Regions from separate parts of the Gracilibacillus saliphilus genome, predicted to be linked through region 2. Evidence: riboswitches for the same ligand, from Rfam matches in the RefSeq annotation. Region 2 holds a riboswitch; each other region holds the start of a gene.

Region 1 (5,522 bases), on a different contig from region 2:
TCTCTAGCCCTTTTTTGCTAACTAGTATATAACCATTAACAATTCTTAGACCGTCTTTAGCTGCTTCCTCTATCTTATCTGTCAATTTTTGTTGGTCTTCATCAGTGACTCCTCTGTACATTTCATTGACTAATTGGATAATAGATGCCCTAATTCGTTTGACCATTGGGGTAGATCCAAGAGCAGGTAAACTAAGTAATGCTATATTCTTTTTTTCATATGCTTCAGCAACCACAACATTACTATTATGGAATAACGGTAAATCTGTTAAACAAATCAAAAAAACATTATCATATTCTTGTGCATTTTCTAATATTAATTCCAAAATCTCCCTTGCATTCTCTGTCGATCCTGTTAAAGGATCTGTTTCGTGTTCAAATTCCCAATCCACTGTTTCATCAACATAATACTTCAACAAGGAAGGCAAATCACTTTTCATTTCATCAATGACATCATCTGCAAATCCTGGAGCGGTAATTATTTTTATCTTTTTATTAGAACTACTCAACATCACTCACCTCATACAAACCATTTACTAATGTTTTACACAAAGTTTGTGATTTAAACCATTTTATAAGTATTAATTCTAAATGAGGAAGCGTTATACTAATTAATCGCAATACTTCTGAATTACTATAAGAAAAACCGGGAAAGCCCACCCGGTCCTGTCCAAAGTAGTTATTTTGACATGAATAATAGGCGTAACAACCGCTTCAGCTTGCCCACTTCGCTTTCCGTGGGGCGTATCTTCAGCTAACTTTTGCAAAGAAGATCGCTTTACAAAAGTGGATCTGCAGATCACGCTGATCCCACAGGAGTCGAAGTGGACAGCCGCAGCGATGGTTTCCTGTACAAGCTATTTCAAAATGGCAACTCTGCTTACAAATGCGTTGATACCGCGGATTATATGCTTTCCTATATTAAGGAAAGCACAGAGCGCCCGTTTAGAAGCGTAGCGACTGGAGCGGATCAACTGAGATAAAGGAACCCCGGTGAGTTTACGAACCGATGATGACTTTCACCTAAAGGCATAAGTGCGACTAAGCCTCTGGTTTCACCAATCGGCAAGTCTTCTTTATCGTAGGGCGATTCGTGAAGTCGCCTAGTTTCTGGGCGCTCGGAGCTAGACAAGCACACACTTTTATACTTTCTTGCCTTATAATCAAAAAAAGCTTAAAACCTATTCCATTTACTTAATAGGTTCCAAGCTTTGATTATAATTCATAGGGTGTTTCCTGATAAACATAATAATTCAGCCAATTAGAGATCAATATATTAGAATGTGTGCGCCAGCGTAGTTTTGGTGTTTGATTCGGATCATTATTCGGATAATAATTTTCTGGTATGATCGGGTTTAATCCAGCTGCCATATCCCGATCAAACTCTTTCTTTAATGTTAAAGCATCATATTCTGGGTGGCCTGTAACAAAGATTTGTTTACCATCTGTTGAGGCGACCATATATACTCCCGCTTGCTCCGACTCACTTAATATCTTCAATCTTGAGACCTTTTCGATATCTTCTTTTCGTATATCAGCATGACGTGAATGGGGCACTAAAAACTCCTCATCAAAACCACTGACTAACTTCTCTCTTGGTTCATTGAGCGTATGTGTATAAATGCCTGATAATTTTTCCGGCATCATATACTTATCTACCCCGTAATGATAGTAGAGACCTGCCATTGCACCCCAACAAATATGCAGGGTAGAGGTGACATTCGTTTTACTCCACTTCATAATTTCAGACAGTTCATCCCAGTAATTCACTTCTTCGTAAGCTAGTTTTTCAATTGGTGCACCAGTAATGATTAGTCCATCATATCTATTAGCCTTTACATCATCAATCGATTTATAAAATTGCTTTAAATGCTCTACCGATGTATTCCTGGAAGTATGTGTACTCGTATGCAATAATCCTACCTCTAATTGTAATGGGCTGTTTCCTAATAATCGTAATAAATGGGTTTCGGTTTGCTGCTTTAATGGCATTAAATTTAATATTAATATTTTAAGTGGCCGAATGTCTTGTTTAAATGCCCGGCTTTCATCCATAACAAAAATATTCTCTTCTTGTAACTTACTCTTGGCTGGTAATAAATCCGGCACTTTGATAGGCATTTTTTGTGGCTCCTTTGTTAATAAATTCCCTAAAATGAAAAAATTCACGATAACATCTATTTTATCGATATTTTGGATTAAAATAAAGGGAAATGTTTTAAAATTCTGACATATTATATTTCTAATATTATGGTTAAAAAGGATGCCCTCCTATACGTAAGGCATCCTATCTATTACGACATCCATTTTGGTGGTGTATCTTTTCCCCAATAAACTTCTGCTATCGGGAAGTGCTCTTCGAATTGATCGACTTGCAAATGATAGTGGAATTGAAAATAATAACCGTCTTGTGGTCTTCTTAACCGATTGACATGAAACTTTGCAACATTTTCTTTATCTTTTATATGGTATAAGTTAAAGATACGCTCTCCATATCCGCCTGAGGGCTCTTCGGCAATCATTAAATATTGGCTTTCTTCTTCACCAATTTCTTTATATAGTGCATCTAATACCGTTTCAAGATTTGGTAAGACAGTTCGATTAAGATCTCCATTCACTTTTGCCGAGATTTTTGTACCTAGCTTTGTTTGCACTTGTTCTTTTGCAAGATGATTTAATTCCTCGAGATAAAGTTGATTCGAGTCTTCAAGAATTAAGTTTTCTTCTGTTATCGAATCTTCAATTTCTTCTTTATCTACTTGTTTCGACTGATCTTCGCTTGGCTCAATGTCCTTTTTGCCTAGGTCTACATCAGCATTAGTGTAGATAGGGGGAACATATAACCCAAGCGTTAATATCGTCACTAATAAAACGGTTAATTTTTTCATCCACATTTTCATCTCGATCGAACTCCCTCACATCGACTTACTAAAATTTTATCATTTTTTACTAATTTGTCCATACATGTAAAGGGGTTTTTCATTTTTTACATAATTTTTACTTATGTTTGTGCTAAGCTTTGTCTCGGAATTTCTGGTTGTTCTGCATCAATCACTTCACCATTAAGGGAGTTACCTAATGTAACAACAATTTCAAGAATTATTTTTCCATCATTTGTACATTCTCCTCACCTTATTTTGAAATAAAAAAATCCTTCCCTATAAAAGATAGAGAAGGATTCTACGATTAATTACATTATACTACACAAAAAACAATCGTGGTCGAATCTTCTCATCTTCGAATCAAAATCGATTCTCTGAAAGTGGCACCGGGCACATACGTGCTGGTTGCCGAGGCTTCGCAGGGTCAGTCCCTCCACCTCTCTGGATAAGAAAATCTTGCGTTTTATTAAATTGTAAATACATCACTTGGATTTGCTACAAATCATATCATACTACTTAAAAAACAACAAGCGCTTTTTTTAATTTTCAGATAATAGTATAAATCTGTTCATTTCACACCAAAATAAGGATGATAGTTTACGTACAAATAAGGTGGGAAAAACAATGGATCAAGAACATATTGATAAGTGGAAAGACCTTGAACATGATTTAGACCATGCCATTCCGGAAGAAGTCCTTCCAGATATCGCTTATTACCGGACTCTTGTTGTTAACGTCATCATGATCGGTGCTCCAAATGAAGATTGGGTCTTAATCGATAGTGGCACGCGCAAATATCATGATAGAATTCTTCACGCTTGCGAATACCGTTATGGCAATAAACCACCACAAGCAATTATATTAACCCATGGTCATTTTGATCATATCGGTTCCGCGAAAAAATTGACAGAATACTGGAACGCACCAATATATATCCACGAAAACGAAATGGATTTTGTCACAGGCAAGAAGGAATACCCTCCAGGGGATCCAACTGTTGGTGGAGGAATGATTTCATTATTATCAACAATATTTCCTACCAAGCCAGAACACTTGGAAGGTCTTGTAACAGCATTACCAAATGATGGTTCTGTTCCTTTTCTCGAGGATTGGCAGTACATCAAAACACCCGGACACACCCCCGGTCACATTAGTTTGTTTCGTGAAAAAGATCGTGTTTTAATTGCAGGTGATGCCCTTTCAACTGAAAAACCAGAGTCATCCTGGGCAGTGTTTTTCCCTTTACAGCACGTTTACGGACCACCTGCTTATTTTACTGAAGACTGGATTAGCGCAGAAGAGACTGTCAAAAAGCTAGCTGATCTAAACCCCGACATGATAATCGCTGGTCACGGTTTACCGATGGAAGGCGAGACAATGAAAAAGGAACTAAGAAAACTGGCAGACAACTTTATTGAACAAGCAATTCCTAAACATAAGCGTCAGTGATTAATCAATTAAATGCACTAGTCGACGAAACTACTTATACATGAGTCTTCTACAGCTATGATTTCTTGGCTATCCTCGCTTGACTTCTATACTGTTTCGTTGTGAGATGGTGTTAAATCTATTTTTGACATAAGCAGTATAGAAAGGTAAGACTAACTAAAACGAAAAAACAGTAGAAGAGTGGTATTAGCAATTTACCACTCTTCTTTATTCAATCTATCGAGAAGTTTTCATCCTACTATCGTTTCGGTTTTTTCGGACTGCCAAAACACCTATAGTCACACCACTAACAATGAAGGCAATTCCTATCAAAATCCATTGAAAGATATTGGTTGCTGTACTTGGGAGTGTGGATCCTCCACTTTTTTCAATAATTGCCTGCTCAGCTTGCTCACTATCCTTATCCAATACAGTGAAAGTACTAAAATGTTGAACATTTGCTGTTACTTTTCCGTCCTTATAATTTCCGCCAACCGATTCCCATTTTTGACTATCCTCGTTTAAGTGATAGATACTTAATTCATTTAGATTATCAATTCTTTGTTCTTTTAAGATAAAAGAAATCGTGACAGAATGAGTACCAAATTCACTTATTTCCTCATCATTCTGTTTAATAGTAAAATCATAGACAGCACTTGCAGCATGTTCTATATCAGCAAGTTTGTCCAGTGTTATAAGTGCTTCAGCCTCTACCAAAATTACGGAAGGAATGATTAACTCTACCTCATTATTTCGAATATGGAGAGCAGCTCCTTTATCTTTCAACAGTTTAACTTGATCCTCTGTTAATTGAATGGTTACTGGTCCCTTTTCTACTGGGAATTCGACAATAAGCAGATTACCATCGCTGATTTTTTCTATGTCTGATAAATCAATCGCTGCTACTCCATCGTTTATATCTGGTTTTGTGATAACAGGGACTTCCTCTGATTCACTGTCACGATCCGTACTTCCGTCAGTCGAATCCGGTTCTGAATCACTATCTGGAAGTGATGGATTGTCTTTATTTTCATCTGGTTTTTCTGAAGGATCTGTTTCATCCTCTTCTATGTCATCATCTGATGGTTCTTCATATTGTGCCATAAATTCATTAAAGGTATCCCAAATATCTCCCCAGATGATTTGGCCATTTTGATCTCTTTCAAATTCCGTAATTTCTTCTAAGACAGCTAAAACATCTTGAGGGACCTGA
Region 2 (5,522 bases):
ATTGGCTGCCAATACACTACTTCATTTTATCACGGTCATTACGCTGATTTTATACTTTCTTTCCATATTTAAAAAACGTTCCCCTTCACTCGTATATTCACTTTACACTTCGAATAATAGTATAATAATAATGTGTCACTAATGAAAGAGCAGAGAGAGGTAGTAAAATGAGCATAGAGAAAAAGCCTAACAAATGGGTAAAACATCTATTATTATCAGCTATTCGTCTCCATTTACATAGAATTACTACGTTCCATGTTACACAGAATGATACAAAAGATTTAAAGCCTCCTTATTTAATTGTCAGTAATCATGTGAACAATTGGGATCCATTATATATCAACCTATTTGTCGATGAACCCATCGCTTTTGTCGCTGGTGAACCATTATTTCGCAATCCCTTACTGAAAAAAATATTAAATTATACCGGTGCAATTCCTAAAACAAAATTCAAAAATAATACGAGCACTATACGCAATGTCTTAAAAGCTAAGCAACACAACCGCGTCATCGGCTTGTTTCCTGAAGGAGGTCGCAACTGGGATGGTGTAACAGAGCCAATCATTTATTCCACTGCTAAATTAGTAAAGCTACTTAAAATCCCTGTTGTAGCAGTACAAATAAAAGGCGGTTATTTAACACACCCAAGATGGGGTGATGGTGGCAGAAAAGGCACGATTGAACTCAGTTTCAACAAAATCTGGGACGCCGAAGATATAGCAGACTTATCTGTCTCCACAATCCATGAGCAGCTAACCAAGTCTTTATATCACGATGAAATGAACTGGCAAAAGAATAAAAGCTATAGCTATCACAGCAAATATATCGCTCATTATTTAGAAAGGTTACTTTTTACTTGTCCGTCATGCCACACAATCGGCAATATGCGTTCTGATCATGACACATTTAAGTGTGATAACTGCAACTACCAAGTTCATCTGACGGAACAAGGATATTTTCATTCTGATGGTGCCCTTTATTTTGCTACACCTTTTGAGTGGAAACAGTGGCAACAACAGCACCTTGACCAATTATCTCTGACAACAGATACTCTTTCTGAAATCCAGGAGCGGGTCGAATTCTATCAATCTATTGAACAAAAACCTCTCAAAAAAGTAATGAAGGGAACGATCCGATTAGATCACGAACAAATCCATATCTACTCGGCTGATGGCAGTTCAAAGTCCCTCTCTTTTGAAGATATGGAAGGGATAAACATTCTTTTCCACCATAAACTAGATTTCTTTGTCAACGACACACTTTTCCGCATCACTTTCACCAATCCAAGAGCATCTGCTTATATGTGGATACAATTGATTCAACACTTAAAAGCAAGACTCGCTATAAAGGAGCAACCCTCATGACAGAAACTTGGAATTTTATAATGGATTTTATTTTTTATCGATAATTTTAGCTACAGCCACCGTACTGAAGACGCGAATGCCATTGCTCAGCAAGGTGACTATTCCTACTTCGATGATTGCTGTTTTTCTCGGGCGGGTGAGAAAAAGCAACTAAATTCACTTTTGACTGGTTTAATTCCCCTTATAACGAAAACAATAGAACAGACTTTGGAGACATTTTCGAGAAACAACTTAAGTTGATTTCACGCGATCCAAGCATTTAATACATCGGAACATTAGTAACTTAGTTATCGGAAATACTAACCACTGTGTTAGGTTTTGTCCGATTACTCTTCGTGATAAAATAAAGAAAATTATAAAACAGAGGGTGTGTATCATGACCAAACATAAAATCTATACAATGAGCTTCGCAAGTGTCTATCCCCATTATGTTAAGAAGGCAGAGAAAAAAGGACGTACGAAAGCAGAAGTCGATGAAATCATCCGTTGGTTGACAGGATATAGCCAGGAAGAGTTAGAAGAACTACTGGAAAAACAGACAGACTTTGAGACCTTTTTCGCGGAAGCTCCCCAATTGAACCCTTCGCGGGCTATGATAAAAGGTGTGGTCTGTGGTGTCCGAGTAGAAGATATCGAAGAACCAACGATGCAGGAAATTCGCTATTTGGATAAGCTGATCGATGAATTAGCAAAAGGAAAAGCAATGGAGAAAATTTTGCGAAAATCTTAATGCTAAGTAGATATGTAATTACTTTGGTAGAAATGATGAAATAACTGTACAGTATGACCACCGAAGGTTTTAACCGCCTCTGATCATTAGCAAAACTTATCAGGGTGACACAGCTAATTTCATCGCAAACAGATTATTCGCTTCTCTTCTCTCATTCCTTTATAATATTGTAAACGCTTAATAACAGGAGGTTATAGTTCATGCAATATCGTCAGTTAGGAAAAACCGGTCTGAAAGTAAGCGAAATTAGTTTAGGCAGCTGGCTTACATATGGTGGGTATGTCGAGGAAAAGAATGCTGAGGCTTCTATTGATAAAGCCTACGACCTCGGGATTAACTTTTTTGATACAGCCAATGTCTACATGCGTGGGGAAGCAGAGAAAATTGTAGGAAAAGCTTTAAGAAAATATCCACGCAGTTCCTATGTCCTTGCCACAAAAGTATTTGGCAAAATGGGCGATGGCCCCAATGATCAAGGTCTTTCCCGCAAGCATATTATGGAGCAATGTGATGCCAGCTTGCAGCGGTTAGGACTTGATTATGTCGATGTTTATTATTGTCACCGCTACCACGCAGATACACCATTAGAAGAAACGTTACGCGCATTGGATGATCTTGTTCGCCAAGGAAAAGTATTATACATCGGCGTCAGTGAATGGACTGCTGAACAAATGACAGAAGCTGTTCATCTTGCAGACCAAAAATTGCTAGATCGCATTGTTGTCAATCAGCCAAATTATAGTATGCTTCATCGCTATATCGAGAAAGAAGTCATCCCTGTAAGCGATAAACACGGCATCGGCCAGGTTGTCTTCTCACCTCTTGCCCAAGGTGTATTAACAGGGAAATATAAAAGAGGAGAAGCAATTCCTGAAGATAGTCGCGCCGCTCAAAAAAACTTAGATTTATCTCGTGTATTAACCGAGAAGAATTTAGAACGAATGGAAGCATTAAAAGTAATCGCAGCAAACGAAAACTTGTCATTAGCACAATTAGCGATTGCCTGGATCTTGCGTCAAGACAACGTATCTAGTGCGCTTATCGGTGCAAGTAAACCAGAACAAATTGAAGAAAACGCTAAAGCTTCTGGTGTTAAACTCTCCCAAGAGACCATTGCTAAGGTCGAGGATATATTAAATCAGTAAAAGTACCTATACCAAGTAATTCCTAGTTACTTGGTATTATTTTTTACAATTTTTACAATAAATTCATTGACTTTTACATTAATAATGTATACTATGTTATTAAACGGACAATAAATGGAATTCTTATCCAGAGAGGTGGAGGGGCAGGCCCTAAGAAACCTCGGCAACAGGTTAAAAAGATAACACTGTGCCAAATCCTGCGGGACAGCATAAACTGAACCCGAAAGATAAGAAGGAATGATTACACATTGCTTACCTTCTTATCAAATGATAAGAAGGTTTTTTAATGAGGAGGAAGCAACACATGCTGACTTATGAAAATTTTTATGACAGCCCGTTGAACAATGAGACTCCCGACCAACAAGATCCTACCAAAGGAGCTCTAAAGATCCTTGAATGGGCTTATCAATCGTATGGCAACTCTTTAGTCTATGCCTGTAGTTTTGGAGCAGAAAGTATGGTATTAATTGACATGATTGCAACTGTCCAACCAGATGCTAGATTAGTATTTTTAGATACTGGCTTGCATTTCCAAGAAACATATGACCTGATTGATGAGGTTAAAGAACGTTATCCGTCATTAGATATCGTTATGCAGAAGCCTTCCCTCACTGTTGATGAACAACGAGAACAATATGGATCAGCGTTGTGGAGCAGGAACCCTGATCAATGTTGTTACATTAGAAAAGTTAAACCATTGGAAGACGCACTTAGTGGAGCAACTGCCTGGATTTCAGGATTAAGAAGGTCACAATCTCCAACAAGAGCCAATACCAACTTTATTAACAAGGATGACCGTTTTCAGTCCATTAAAATTTGTCCATTAATTCATTGGTCCTGGGATGATGTGTGGGAATATATTGAGCAACATCAATTACCTTATAACAAGCTGCATGACCAAAATTACCCTAGCATCGGTTGTATACCATGTACTACACAAGTTACAGATGCGGATGGTGAACGATCAGGACGATGGGCCAACTTTCAAAAAACTGAATGTGGACTACATGCTACTCCACAATCAACGAAGTGATTATTTTTTATAGCCAAACTCAAGTAAATCTATCGGATTAATTAAAAGAGGTGAAAATGTTGACATTACAAGTAGTAAACAGTCCGTTTGATGAAAAACAGACGGAAATATTGAATCAAATTTTGCCAACACTGACAGACGCACAAAAAAATTGGCTAGCTGGATATTTGGCCGCTTCTCAGTCTCAATCATCACAAAGTGTTACACCGGTTGAACAGCCAGCTCCTACACAGGTTAAAACCCGAACCGTCACCATTTTATACGGATCGGAAACGGGTAACAGTCAAGAACTAGCAGAGCAATTATCCAAACAGCTAAAGGATATCCAAAGAGACGTAACAGTTTCTGCCATGGATGACTTTAAACCGAAGAAACTAAAAGAAGCAGAAGATTTACTTATTATTACAGCAACTCACGGCGAAGGAGATCCACCTGACAACGCGATTCAATTCCATGAATTTTTACACAGCCGCAAAGCTCCTAAGCTTGAAAATGTTAATTTCTCCGTTTTGTCACTTGGTGATGAGTCCTATGAGCATTTCTGTCAGACTGGTAAAGATTTTGATAAACGGCTAGAAGAATTGGGCGCAACTAGAATTCATCCACGTGTTGACTGTGATGTCGATTACGAAGAACTTGCTGACGAATGGATATCAGAAGTAATCGGCATTCTAAAAAAAGATGCCGGAAACAACACAGAAACCGTCGATACTCATCCAGCCCCTGCAGAACAGCCGATTTATTCGAAGAGCAATCCTTATTCTGCTGAAGTATTAGATAACATCGTTCTTAGTGGTAAGGGGTCAAATAAAGAAACAAGGCACATTGAAATTTCGTTGGAAGGCTCTAACCTCAGCTATGAACCGGGAGATTGTTTAGCCATTTATCCAAAGAATGACCCTGCTCTGGTTCAAGCAATTATTGAAGAGCTTAAATGGAATGCTGAACAAACTATACCCATTAATAAACAAGGGGAAATTCGCTCCGTTCAGGAAGCTCTAACCTCCATTTTTGAGATTACGAGACTTACGAAAGGCTTATTAGAGAAAGCTAGCACTTATTTTCATCATGAAAAACTTCAAGAATTAGTAACAGATCCTGAGAAGGTAAAAGCTTATATCGATGGTCGTGATTTATTAGATTTAATTATTGACTATCCACCAAAACAACTGGATCCAACATCGATTATGCATTTTTTAAGAAAAATACCAGCAAGGCAATACTCAATTGCTAGTAGTTATCAAGCAAAC
Region 3 (5,522 bases), 210 kb from region 2:
TTCGGTTTTTTGGTCAAACGCCGGAACTCCTAATTTGGTTAGGATTGTTTTAGCAACGGTCATGGCGTCCCATGCCTCGATTTGATCCATTTTTTCCTGCATTTTTAAAAGTTGATTTTGCATGGTTACATTTTCAGGATCTCTCTCCAAAGCTAATACGGCTGATTCGTATTGTCGTAAAGTGACCATCATTTCAGCATCACCGTAATATATTTGATTTAGCACCGTGTCCCCGTCCGTTAATTGTGGATCTTGATCTAGGTATTCTATTCGGTAATCGTTTGGATGATCGATCACGCCAGATTCTGCCTGATCGATACCTGCTAATACTTTTAGCAAGGTGGATTTCCCTGTACCATTAACTCCAATCAAACCGATACGATCGCTGTCTGTAATCGAAAACGATATCTCGTCAAACAATACTTTCTCACCATACGTTTTGACTAGATCCTCTACTTTAATCGTGCGCATTGTATCTATCCTTTCTAGTTAAGAAAAACTAAGCAAAACCTCCACGTTCCTTTACGTTCACCTGATTCCTAGTCGATATAAACTGCGAAGTAATGTGGTAATTAGATGTGCGGTCACCTAAGAGATAATTTTGAAATATATCGTGATGATACCTACCACTCCGGCTGCCCACTTCCCTTTCCGTGGGGTTTGCCCTTCAGCTAACTTTTTCGAGCAAAAACCGCTCGAAAAAGTTAGCTGAAGGGCAAACCATTCCCACAGGAGTGAAAGTGGGCGGCCTTCGTTAAGATATGCTCCACAACGCTTATCCGAAATCAGCTAGTCGATTTCTCCACCATATGTAGCGTAGGGTACGACTATGCTAAAGAGGCATTCACACCCAATTAGTACTGTAATAAAACAGAAAATTTTAGTTCCATGAGTTCATTTCTTTCTATAATTAGAGAACAAAAATAGCGTAGGCAGAATACGGAGACTCCTGTGGGACAGCGAGAGCTGAAGATCCACTTGGTGAAGTGCCTTTCTTCACCAAGTTAGCTGAAGCCGAGCCCACGGAAAGCGCAGTATTCTGCCGGAGCGGTTTGCATGCACTCTCTAAGTCAAGAATGATGGTAGTGAGCAATTCCTTGTCCTCGTGACTGCGCAGTTTATGTTTTTTTGTACAGCAAATTGATTCTGTTTCTTTGTCCGAATTTCTACAAAATCGGTGAAATCAATCTTGAAATAGACTCTTTAAAACGAATCCATAAGGAACGTTGTTGATAGAGAGAATATGTAAGATTGGTTACGTGCTCCATATCTTTTTCAAATTCATCAACTAGCATTTCTGCCATCGTTTCATTATATAAAAAAGCATTTACTTCGAAGTTAAGACGAAAACTTCGCACATCAATATTTGCCGTTCCAATCGATGCTATTTTGCTATCGACTACTATCATTTTAGCATGCAGGAAACCTTTTTGATAAATATAAACGGTTGCTCCGGCTTTTAACATTTCCCCGATATAGGAATAGGTTGCCCAGTAAACAAAGGGGTGATCCGGTTTGTTCGGGATCATTATCCGAACGTCCACACCTGACAGACAGGCAATCTTCAAAGCATCCAACAGGCTTTCATCTGGGATAAAATAAGGCGTTTGTATAAAAATATAATCTTTTGCTGACATAATCATTTTTATATAACCATGTTTTATCTGTTCCCATTCGGAGTCCGGACCACTTGAAACAATTTGCATGCCGACATTACCAGCAGGGACAGGTATATAATAACGTTCATTATATTCAATATCATGACGGGATGCCTGATTCCAGTCCAGAATAAACCGTGTTTGCAAATGCTTCACCGCGCTACCGGTAATGCGCAAATGCGTATCGCGCCAATATCCAAATCGCTTATCTTTCCCTAGATATTCATCACCAATATTAAAACCACCTATATAGCCGACTTTGCCATCAATAATAACCAGTTTACGGTGGTTACGGTGATTGATCTTTAAATTAACTTTCGGAATCAATGGTGGGAAAAATCCTTCAACCTCTGCCCCCGCATGCCGCATTTTTCGAATTAACTTTCTGCTTAACATCCGGGAACCTAAATCGTCATATAAAAAACGGACTTCGACTCCTTCTTTTGCTTTTTTTATCAACGCATCTGCTAAGCGTGAACCGAGATGATCAGATCTAACTATGTAATACAGTAAATGAATATGATCGGTCGCATTTTCGATATCTTCCAATAAAGAATTAAACTTTCGATTGCCATCGGTAAATATGTTAACTTCGTTATCCTGTGAAAAGATGGCATCATTATTACGTAAATGCAAGTAAAATAAATCTTTATATTGATACATCCTAGGATCATTAATAAAGAAATCTCCATTTTCAATGTCTCGCAATTGATGCTGTACAGCAGTTTTGACACCTAGCTTGCTTTTTGTATCCCATGTAAAAATCGTTTTATTACTTAATTTCCGACCAAAAATAAGATATAAAATAAAACCAAAAATTGGGATGAACGTCAAGACCATAATCCATGCCCATGTAGCAGTAGCATTTTTGCGCTCTAAAAAGATAATGGTTAAAGATAAAAGAATATTAAAAATTAAGATAAAACTAACGACCAGTTGTGTAATCTCCACATGAAGCCCTCCCTTCCCTTGACACCTTACACACTATAAATATAGCACAATTATGACCAAGCTAATAGCAATCGCTATCAGCTTAGTCGATCGTAATCGAATCATTGTCTTTTTTCGTTTTAGGACCTCTAATTTCTAACACTCCATTTTGGAAACTTGCTTTGGCTGTCCTTTTATCAACTGCATACGGCAATGTAATAGTGCGTTCGTTACGATGCTGTCTTCTTTCCTTATGATAATAATGATATGATTCATCATACTGTTCGGTTTCCTCATGATGATCTATCATTACTGTAATTTGATTACCTACTATACGCAGTTGTATTTGATCTTTTTGAAGCCCCGGCAAATCGACACTAACGATCCACTCTTGCTCTGTTTCAGCAACATCCACAGGAATTTGTTTCGGTACTTTTGCTTGTTCAAAAAAACTATCGATTGTTTCCATCACATTGCGTGTCGGTTTTTCGTAAAGAAACGCATCTAATTTCTTAATGAAGTCTTCTCCCCACTCTGGTATTCCACCTTTTTGTGCCATTTTGCTCACTCCTTTCTAATAAAATTCCCACTTTATTTTATGCATCAAAGTGACAAATGATCCTGTCGTTAATTTTTATTAATATTCTGATTTTTTATTGACGGTTTCCAATATATAACTTATAATAAGTACAATCGAATTGTATAAGTAATAACTCTTATCTAGAGCGGCAGAGGGAATAGGCCCTATGAAGCCCGGCAACCGTCAGTTTGAACATCAAATTGAAAAGGTGCTAAATCCTACAGGTTTAACCTGAAAGATAAGAGGAGGACAACTAGTATTTTCAACCTCTTCTTACCTTTTGTTAAGAAGAGGTTTTTTATTTTATAAGGAGGGTACATAATGACAAATTCGTTCCAATTTCCAGGTAGTGAAACCAATCTATTACACGGAGGACAACAAGTAGACCCTGCAACAAATGCTCGTGCTGTTCCAATCTATCAAACTACGTCTTACGTATTTAACGATACGGAACATGCACAGAATTTATTTGCTTTAGCAGAAATGGGCAATATTTATTCTCGGATTATGAATCCAACAGTTGATGCGTTCGAACAACGTATTGCCCTGTTAGAAGATGGCGTAGCAGCAGTCGGTACAGCATCTGGTGCATCTGCTATTACGTTAGCTATTTTAAACCTTGCAAATGCAGGGGATGAAATTATTGCAGATAGTAATTTATACGGTGGTACTTTTAATTTGTTTAACAAAACATTGCCTAAATACGGTATTGACGTGAAATTTGTAGACGGAACAGATCCAGAAAATTTCCGAAATGCGATTACACCTAAAACAAAAGCAATTTTTGGTGAAGTAATTACAAACCCTAGTTTGAATATATTTGATATTGAATCTGTTGCTGAAATCGCGCATGAACAAGGTGTACCATTAATTATTGATAATACTTTCGCAACGCCATATGTATGTAAGCCCATTAGTTGGGGGGCTGATATCGTAGTACACTCCGCAACTAAATGGATTGGCGGCCATGGAACATCGATCGGTGGTATTGTCGTAGATAGCGGCAGATTCAATTGGAATAATGAACGATTCCCTGGCTTCACTGAACCTGATGAAACATATCACGGTATACGTTTTGGAATTGATATTGGACCACCTGCATTTGCCATTAAATTGCGGGTACAATTATTACGAGATATCGGTCCATCTTTAAGTCCACAAAATGCATTTTATTTCTTACAAGGACTAGAGACGTTACATTTACGTATTGAGCGTCATAGTGAGAACACGAAGGCTGTTGCAAATTACTTAGAAAACCATCCGCAAGTTGAATGGGTATCTTATCCTGGTCTTGAAAATCATCCGTCTCACCAATTAGCAAAAAAATATTTGTGTAACCATTTCGGCTCTATTATCGTCTTTGGTATAAAGGGTGGTAGAGAAGCAGGTCGTCAAGTGATAGATAATATTAATCTATGGTCTCATGTGGCCAATGTTGGTGACGCTAAATCATTAATAATTCATCCTGCATCTACTACACACCAGCAGTTAAATGATGAAGAATTAGAGTCTTCCGGTGTTAAAGAAGAATTAATTCGTTTATCTGTCGGAATTGAAACGGCAGATGATATCATTGCAGACCTGGATCAGGCAATTGCAAAAGCAACAAATAGTGAACCGACGATCGAGCCAAATACAGAGAAAGCCATTGCATGGGCTCTTTCATCTCCATTAGCTCGAGAGAATGGCGATATCCGTCCGAAAACAATTGCGGTAGCAGGTGATAGCGAAGATTCAGAGGCACTAACTAAATTGAATAAATTAGGTTATCAAATTGTTTCTGCAAATACTGCAGAGGGTGAAATCGATATTTTATTTGTCACCGATAGTAAGGAAGCAGCAACTGCATATACTGATCAAGCAAAAATTGTCTGGTTTGCCAAAGAGCAAACAGATAAGGAAACGAAAACTAAGGCGGAAGCAAACGGACAAATTATCGTTGAAGATAAATGTCCGTTCCAAGAAGCAGATCGCTTACGCCGAGGAGAATAACTTTCTCCCTGAACATCGTTATTTATCTCCCCAAGATAAATATAAATACATAAGACCGCAGACCTTTTATATGGCTTGCGGTCTTATTCTATTTACAGCACATTTTCCTATTTACCATAAAATCTTTAGTGTGATACAATACATACCATTATATAAAACAAGCATTTTCAGCCCATGAACTGCATATCCTGTAACACATAACCAAAGATTAATTGTCGAGCTCTGCTCTAATTATTTGATTCGAAATAGATACATACTGCGAACCAGTGATCATTTATCTAGGTGCCTAACATTTACGAAGCGGACATTAAGTACGTTATTTGACTGAAAATCACCTATTTTTCAATGTTACCGGACATTGA
Region 4 (5,522 bases), on a different contig from region 2:
ACTAGTCAAAGGATTACCAAAGCGAGAATTTGTCGGCACAGGTGCCTGGTTTTTCTTATTTGTGAATGTTATCAAGGTGCCATTCTATATTTCTTTAGGCATTATTACAGTCGAGTCAATAGCATTCAATTTATGGCTTATTCCTGCTATACTGATTGGAGCTTGGATAGGAGTAAGAATTATCAAAATCATGCCGCAAAAAGTATTTCAAATATTAGTATTAACATTTGCTGCTTTGGGAGCGATTCGGCTTCTGATAGGTTAATAGATTGACAACAAGTAAGCAAATAGAGTAAATCAGGGTTTAAGGACATCTTTTTTTCATTGAACTAAAAGGTATAAGCATTACCATATAACAAAATCTACGAAACATCTGGACATAGATCACCTTTCAGTAATCAGGTGCTGAGTGGACATTTGTTCCGTTATATGTGACAAATGTGACGTTTTTTAAGCCCTGAGGACATCTATTCCGCTATTCATCGAAATTAGTGTTAATTTTAAATGTCCGTTAACACCAAAAAAAGGGTGTTATTGCGTCAAATAACGCTCTAAATGTCCACTCAACAAACTCTTCATTACTTTGCAGTAGATAACTACATCGAATCAATTAAACATGAATGGAGTAGAGGATGATCAATTAGAATACCCCTGCTTTCACTGTTAAAGCATGTTTAAAGTCTGCGATAAGATCTTCTACATTTTCAATCCCTACAGATAAACGGAATAGTCGTTCACTAATACCTCTAGCTTCTCTTTCTTCCGCTGGCATTGCAGCATGGGACATGGTAGCCGGGTGAGATAAAATTGACTCGACTGCACCAAGGCTAACTGCAAACACAGGAATAGATAATTGTTCTACAAAACTTTTGGCATCGACATGATCCTTTATTACAAAAGATAATACGGCACCTGGGCTAGAAGACTGTTTGGCATGAATGGAAGAACCGGGATGATGTTGTAAACCTGGATAATAGACATGTTCAATTTCATCATGTGAATCGAAATATTCAGCTAACTTTATTGCTGATGCTACACTTCTGGAAAATCTCGGTTCCAACGTTTTCATACCTTGCAATAATTGATAGCAATCTTTTGCACCAAGAATCGCACCATAGGTGTTTTGGACAAACTTCAGTTTAACGGCCAGTTCTTCATTTTTGGTAACTGCTAAACCGGCAACAATATCACTGTGACCAGATAAAAATTTAGTAGCGCTATGTAAGACGATATCAACACCTAGATCCAGTGGTTGTTGGTGCAGAGGGGTCATAAAGGTATTGTCTAAATACGTTAAACATTTGTATTTCTTTGCAAGTTGAACTACTTTACTAATATCGGTAATTTGTAATAACGGGTTTGCTGGGGTTTCCACGTAAATAACCTTTGTATTTGACTGAATGGCTGCTTCTATTTCTGCTGGATTTGTCATATCAACAAAAGTATGTTCTATCGAAAATTGCGTTAATAATTGCGTAACAAAACGAAAAGTACCGCCGTAAACATCTTTCGTAATGACGATATGATCACCAGCTTGTAACAGCATGAATGCTGACGATATCGCGGCCATACCAGATGAAAAAGCAAACCCTGCTGTCCCATTCTCTAATTTGGCAATCGCAGCTTCTAATTGGTCACGTGTAGGGTTACCTGAACGACTATAATCATAATCACCAAATTCATTTAATTGTTGCTGATGATAAGTGGATGATACATAAATTGGCGGGTTAACCGCACCTGTATGTTTTTCATGATAGCCTTGCTGATTCCCTCCATGTGCAAGTGTAGTTTCTTTTGAATATCCCATCTTATTTCCCTCCTAATGCTTGTTGGATGTCTTGTTTCAAATCTTCCACAGCTTCAATCCCAACAGAAAATCGAAGTAATGTATCACTAATTCCCCGTCTCTCCCGTTCTTCTTTTGGAATATCTGCGTGGGTTTGAGTTGCTGGGTAGGTAATAAAGCTTTCTACTCCTCCTAAACTTTCTGCAAATGATATAATTTTTAATTTTTCTAGAAACGGAGAAACCAACGATTTATGCTGTACTCGAAAACTAATCATAGCCCCTTTACCAGGGTATAGAACTTCCTCGACTAAGGATAGTTCTTTTAAAAATGCAACCAATTGTCTGGCGTTTTGTTGTTGCTTCTCCAAACGAAGTGACAATGTTTTCATTCCTCTTATTAAAAGCATTGTATCCAGTGGTGAAAGTATGGCACCAATGGCATTGTGGAGATAGGTTAATTGATCGCCTAATGTAACATCCTTTACTACGACTAATCCGGCGAGTACATCATTATGTCCACCTAAATATTTAGTAGCGGAATGAATCACAATATCTGCCCCTTGTGTTAAGGGCTGTTGTAAATAGGGCGTGTAAAAGGTGTTGTCAACAATAAAGAGTAATTGATGCTTCTTTGCCAATGTAGCTAATTTCTCGATATTAATTTCCATTAAAAGCGGGTTAGTTGGTGTTTCTATGAAAATAGCTTTCGTTCTTGGGCTAATATACTGCTCCATTTCTTCTACATCTGCATATACTGGTCTGATGTTATAAGATTCTTGAAAATGCTGAAACAATCGATAACTTCCACCATAAATATCTTCGGTTACAATTATTTCATCATCTTGCTTGAATAAGGAGAAGACTAGTTGGATGGCAGCCATACCTGACGAACAGGCGTAACCTTTTGCACCTTTTTCTAATGTTGCAATCGCATCTTCTACAATTTCCCGTGTAGGATTTGCTGTTCGCGTGTAATCATAACCAGTTGACTGTCCAAGTGATGGGTGTTGGTATGCAGTTGATAGATAAATAGGTGCTTCTACTGCACCAGTACGCGGATCTTTCCGATTACCTAATTGCGCAAGAGTAGTTTCGATATTGTTCATTTTGCTCCATCCTTTCTAAAATAAAAAAAGAGGTCTTCGATAAGTAGAAGACCTCCTTGATTAAGGTTGCATTCTCTTATCTTTGGTAATATACCGTCTGGATTTAGCACCATACAATTGCATTGCTGGTTGCTGAGGTGTCATCGGGCCAGTCCCTAGACCTCTCTCGATAAGATATTGTATTTATGGAAATATAATACAAACATCATACAATACTAAGGAAATAATTACAAGGTAAATCTTAAAAAATATTTATATGGAATCTATTGACAATTATGAAAGAATGGATTATAGTATGTACATTATCAACAGTGGAAAAAAATGAAAATAACATATGATCTTATCAAGAGAGAAGGAGGGAACTGGCCCGGCGAATTCTCAGCAACAGGCTAAAAAGCACTGTGCTACTTCCAGCAGGTATTACTTGGCAGATAAGAGGAAAACTCCTACTTTATCGTCAAGTAGGAGTTTTCTATATTTATAATCCAAGTTTTCCTATTGGGATAGGATATTTACACTAAAAAAATTCCACTTTATTGTAGTGGTGAAAGTTGGGATCTGAGATGTTAGCAATCATCGCGATATTAGCTGCTTGTCTATTTGCCTTTAATATTGGGGCGAGCGGTTCAGCAGCTAGCATGAGTATTACGTACGGTACTAAAGTAATCAAGCAACGTAAGTATGCGTTAATCATCGCGGGGGCAGGTGCCGTTACGGGTGCTATACTTGGAGGTCAGCATGTTACGAATACGCTTGGAAAAGGTATCATCTCCGAAGAAATTTTAGATGTAAGAATTGCTTGTATTATTTTAGTTGTTTCGGGTTTTACATTGTTAATTACGAATTATATTGGAATTCCGTTATCCACAAGCGAGGTAACAGTGGGAGCTATCATTGGAGTTGGCCTCAGTTATCGACAACTGAATCTTCAAATGGTATTACTCATTATAGCTTTTTGGATCATTATACCAGTTGCGGCTTTTTTAATCACACTGTGTCTTGAAAAAATCAGAATAAAAATAAATAATAAAATAAATTATCGGCCACCAGTAAAGCTTTTAACTTTTTTATTACTGTTAACTGGTATAATCGAAGCGATAGCTGCTGGTATGAATAACGTAGCAAATGCATTAGGACCGTTAGTAGGTGCAGGGATTACTTCTATGGAAATGGGTTTACCTTTGATGGCGCTCATTGTAGCATTAGGTAGTATTTTTTTTGGTGGCAGAGTATTAGAAACCAATGCCAAAAAGATTACCTCACTGACTTTAGGAAATGGTATTGTGATTTCCGGTGCAACAGGAGGTTTGGTAGTAGTTGCCTCCTTGTTAGGTATTCCAATACCGATGACCCAGGTAACTACTTCGGCGATAGTCGGGATAAATGCCAGCAAACAATTTAAAGAAGTTTGGAAACAAAAAATTATCCATCAAATAGCGAAAGTATGGATTACATCGCCAATAGTATCATTAGTGATTGCCTTTGGCTTAACAGAAATGATGGTTCATCAAAGTTTTGATCAAGTGATACTGTTAGCATTAGCCATTATTGCTACTTATATTTTAGTCAGATATCGAGAAAAACCAACAAAAGCTAATACAAAAAAAGGATGGGATCAACATGGGGAAAGTTTACTTAGTGGGAGCAGGACCAGGAGATGAAGAATTAATTACCGTAAAGGGGTTACGTGCTATACAAGAAGCTGATGTCATCCTGTATGATCGATTGGTAAACCTATCATTACTACATCATGCCAAAGAACAAGCAGAATTGATTTTCTGTGGCAAAGAACCACGCAAGCATGGGTTGATTCAAGAAAAAATAAATGAACAACTTATTTATTATGCCTCTAATGGAAAAGTTGTAACCAGATTAAAAGGTGGAGATCCTTTTATTTTCGGCAGAGGTGGAGAAGAAGCCATTCATCTTGAAGAAAATCAGATTGAATATGAAGTGGTACCAGGAATCACTTCTGGAATAAGTGCTGCAGCATATGCTGGTATTCCGCTCACTCATCGTCACATCAGCGGATCAGTGAGTTTTATTAATGGTTCCAATCCAGAGGCGAAAACAGATGAACAATGGCAGCATATTGCCAATGGAGCTGATACTTTGTGTTTTTATATGGGAATAAAGAAATTTCCGATTATCTGTGAGAAATTAAAAAATGCAGGATTAAGTAAGACCACTCCTATCTCTATTATACATTGGGGAACCCTTCCACAACAAAAGACGATTGTTGCCGATTTAGAAACGATATCAGGTAGGTTAGGTGAAATCAGCAATCCTTCACTAATTGTAATCGGAGAAGTAGTTCGTTTACAGGAGCAAATTAAATGGTATAAGGAGTCAACAGAAGCTTATATGTAAAGAACAATGACTAGTTATCATGATAACTAGTCATTGTTGATCACATTCATAATTTGTTCTTGGTCTTTTTCCCAGTCCCATTGAGGATTTATTCGGTCTATAAATTGTTGTAGCTGTTCTTCTGACAAGTCTTTTTTTCCATTAGAATTGTTAAGATAGGATTTCAATTCCCATTCGCCGCCTTTTTTATTTTTGATCGTTTTCCACTTCACAGTAAATATATAGTCATTTCCATTAATATCAGCGTGAATTAATAAG

What was found. Region 2 has a riboswitch for S-adenosylmethionine ahead of GHT08_RS04500 (phosphoadenylyl-sulfate reductase). Riboswitches for the same ligand answer to the same signal wherever they lie in the genome.
Region 1: it holds a riboswitch for S-adenosylmethionine, as region 2 does, so the genes downstream of both, GHT08_RS15770 (YpjP family protein) here and GHT08_RS04500 (phosphoadenylyl-sulfate reductase) in region 2, are expected to answer to the same signal.
Region 3: it holds a riboswitch for S-adenosylmethionine, as region 2 does, so the genes downstream of both, GHT08_RS05395 (PLP-dependent aspartate aminotransferase family protein) here and GHT08_RS04500 (phosphoadenylyl-sulfate reductase) in region 2, are expected to answer to the same signal.
Region 4: it holds a riboswitch for S-adenosylmethionine, as region 2 does, so the genes downstream of both, GHT08_RS12895 (methionine biosynthesis PLP-dependent protein) here and GHT08_RS04500 (phosphoadenylyl-sulfate reductase) in region 2, are expected to answer to the same signal.

What each region holds. Positions count from the first base shown of each region.
Region 1 is NZ_WJEB01000027.1:41,543-47,064, forward strand. Features, by position in the region: gene GHT08_RS15760 (hypothetical protein) at 1-511, opposite strand, end outside; gene metA (homoserine O-acetyltransferase MetA) at 1,215-2,120, opposite strand; gene GHT08_RS15770 (YpjP family protein) at 2,294-2,899, opposite strand; SAM riboswitch class I at 3,228-3,333, opposite strand; gene GHT08_RS15775 (MBL fold metallo-hydrolase) at 3,506-4,330, shown strand; gene GHT08_RS15780 (bacterial Ig-like domain-containing protein) at 4,547-5,522, opposite strand, start outside.
Region 2 is NZ_WJEB01000002.1:49,227-54,748, reverse strand. Features, by position in the region: gene GHT08_RS04520 (lysophospholipid acyltransferase family protein) at 168-1,364, shown strand; partial or broken gene GHT08_RS04515 (YvbH-like oligomerization domain-containing protein) at 1,517-1,627, shown strand; gene GHT08_RS04510 (DUF2200 domain-containing protein) at 1,741-2,094, shown strand; gene GHT08_RS04505 (aldo/keto reductase family protein) at 2,295-3,239, shown strand; SAM riboswitch class I at 3,360-3,473, shown strand; gene GHT08_RS04500 (phosphoadenylyl-sulfate reductase) at 3,544-4,272, shown strand; gene GHT08_RS04495 (assimilatory sulfite reductase (NADPH) flavoprotein subunit) at 4,332-5,522, shown strand, end outside.
Region 3 is NZ_WJEB01000002.1:258,761-264,282, reverse strand. Features, by position in the region: gene GHT08_RS05410 (ABC-F family ATP-binding cassette domain-containing protein) at 1-471, opposite strand, end outside; gene cls (cardiolipin synthase) at 1,167-2,609, opposite strand; gene GHT08_RS05400 (Hsp20/alpha crystallin family protein) at 2,692-3,147, opposite strand; SAM riboswitch class I at 3,302-3,413, shown strand; gene GHT08_RS05395 (PLP-dependent aspartate aminotransferase family protein) at 3,490-5,160, shown strand.
Region 4 is NZ_WJEB01000019.1:10,857-16,378, reverse strand. Features, by position in the region: gene GHT08_RS12905 (sulfite exporter TauE/SafE family protein) at 1-265, shown strand, start outside; gene GHT08_RS12900 (aminotransferase class V-fold PLP-dependent enzyme) at 641-1,807, opposite strand; gene GHT08_RS12895 (methionine biosynthesis PLP-dependent protein) at 1,809-2,894, opposite strand; SAM riboswitch class I at 2,968-3,070, opposite strand; SAM riboswitch class I at 3,232-3,332, shown strand; gene GHT08_RS12890 (inorganic phosphate transporter) at 3,458-4,555, shown strand; gene cobA (uroporphyrinogen-III C-methyltransferase) at 4,515-5,264, shown strand; gene GHT08_RS12880 (hypothetical protein) at 5,291-5,522, opposite strand, start outside.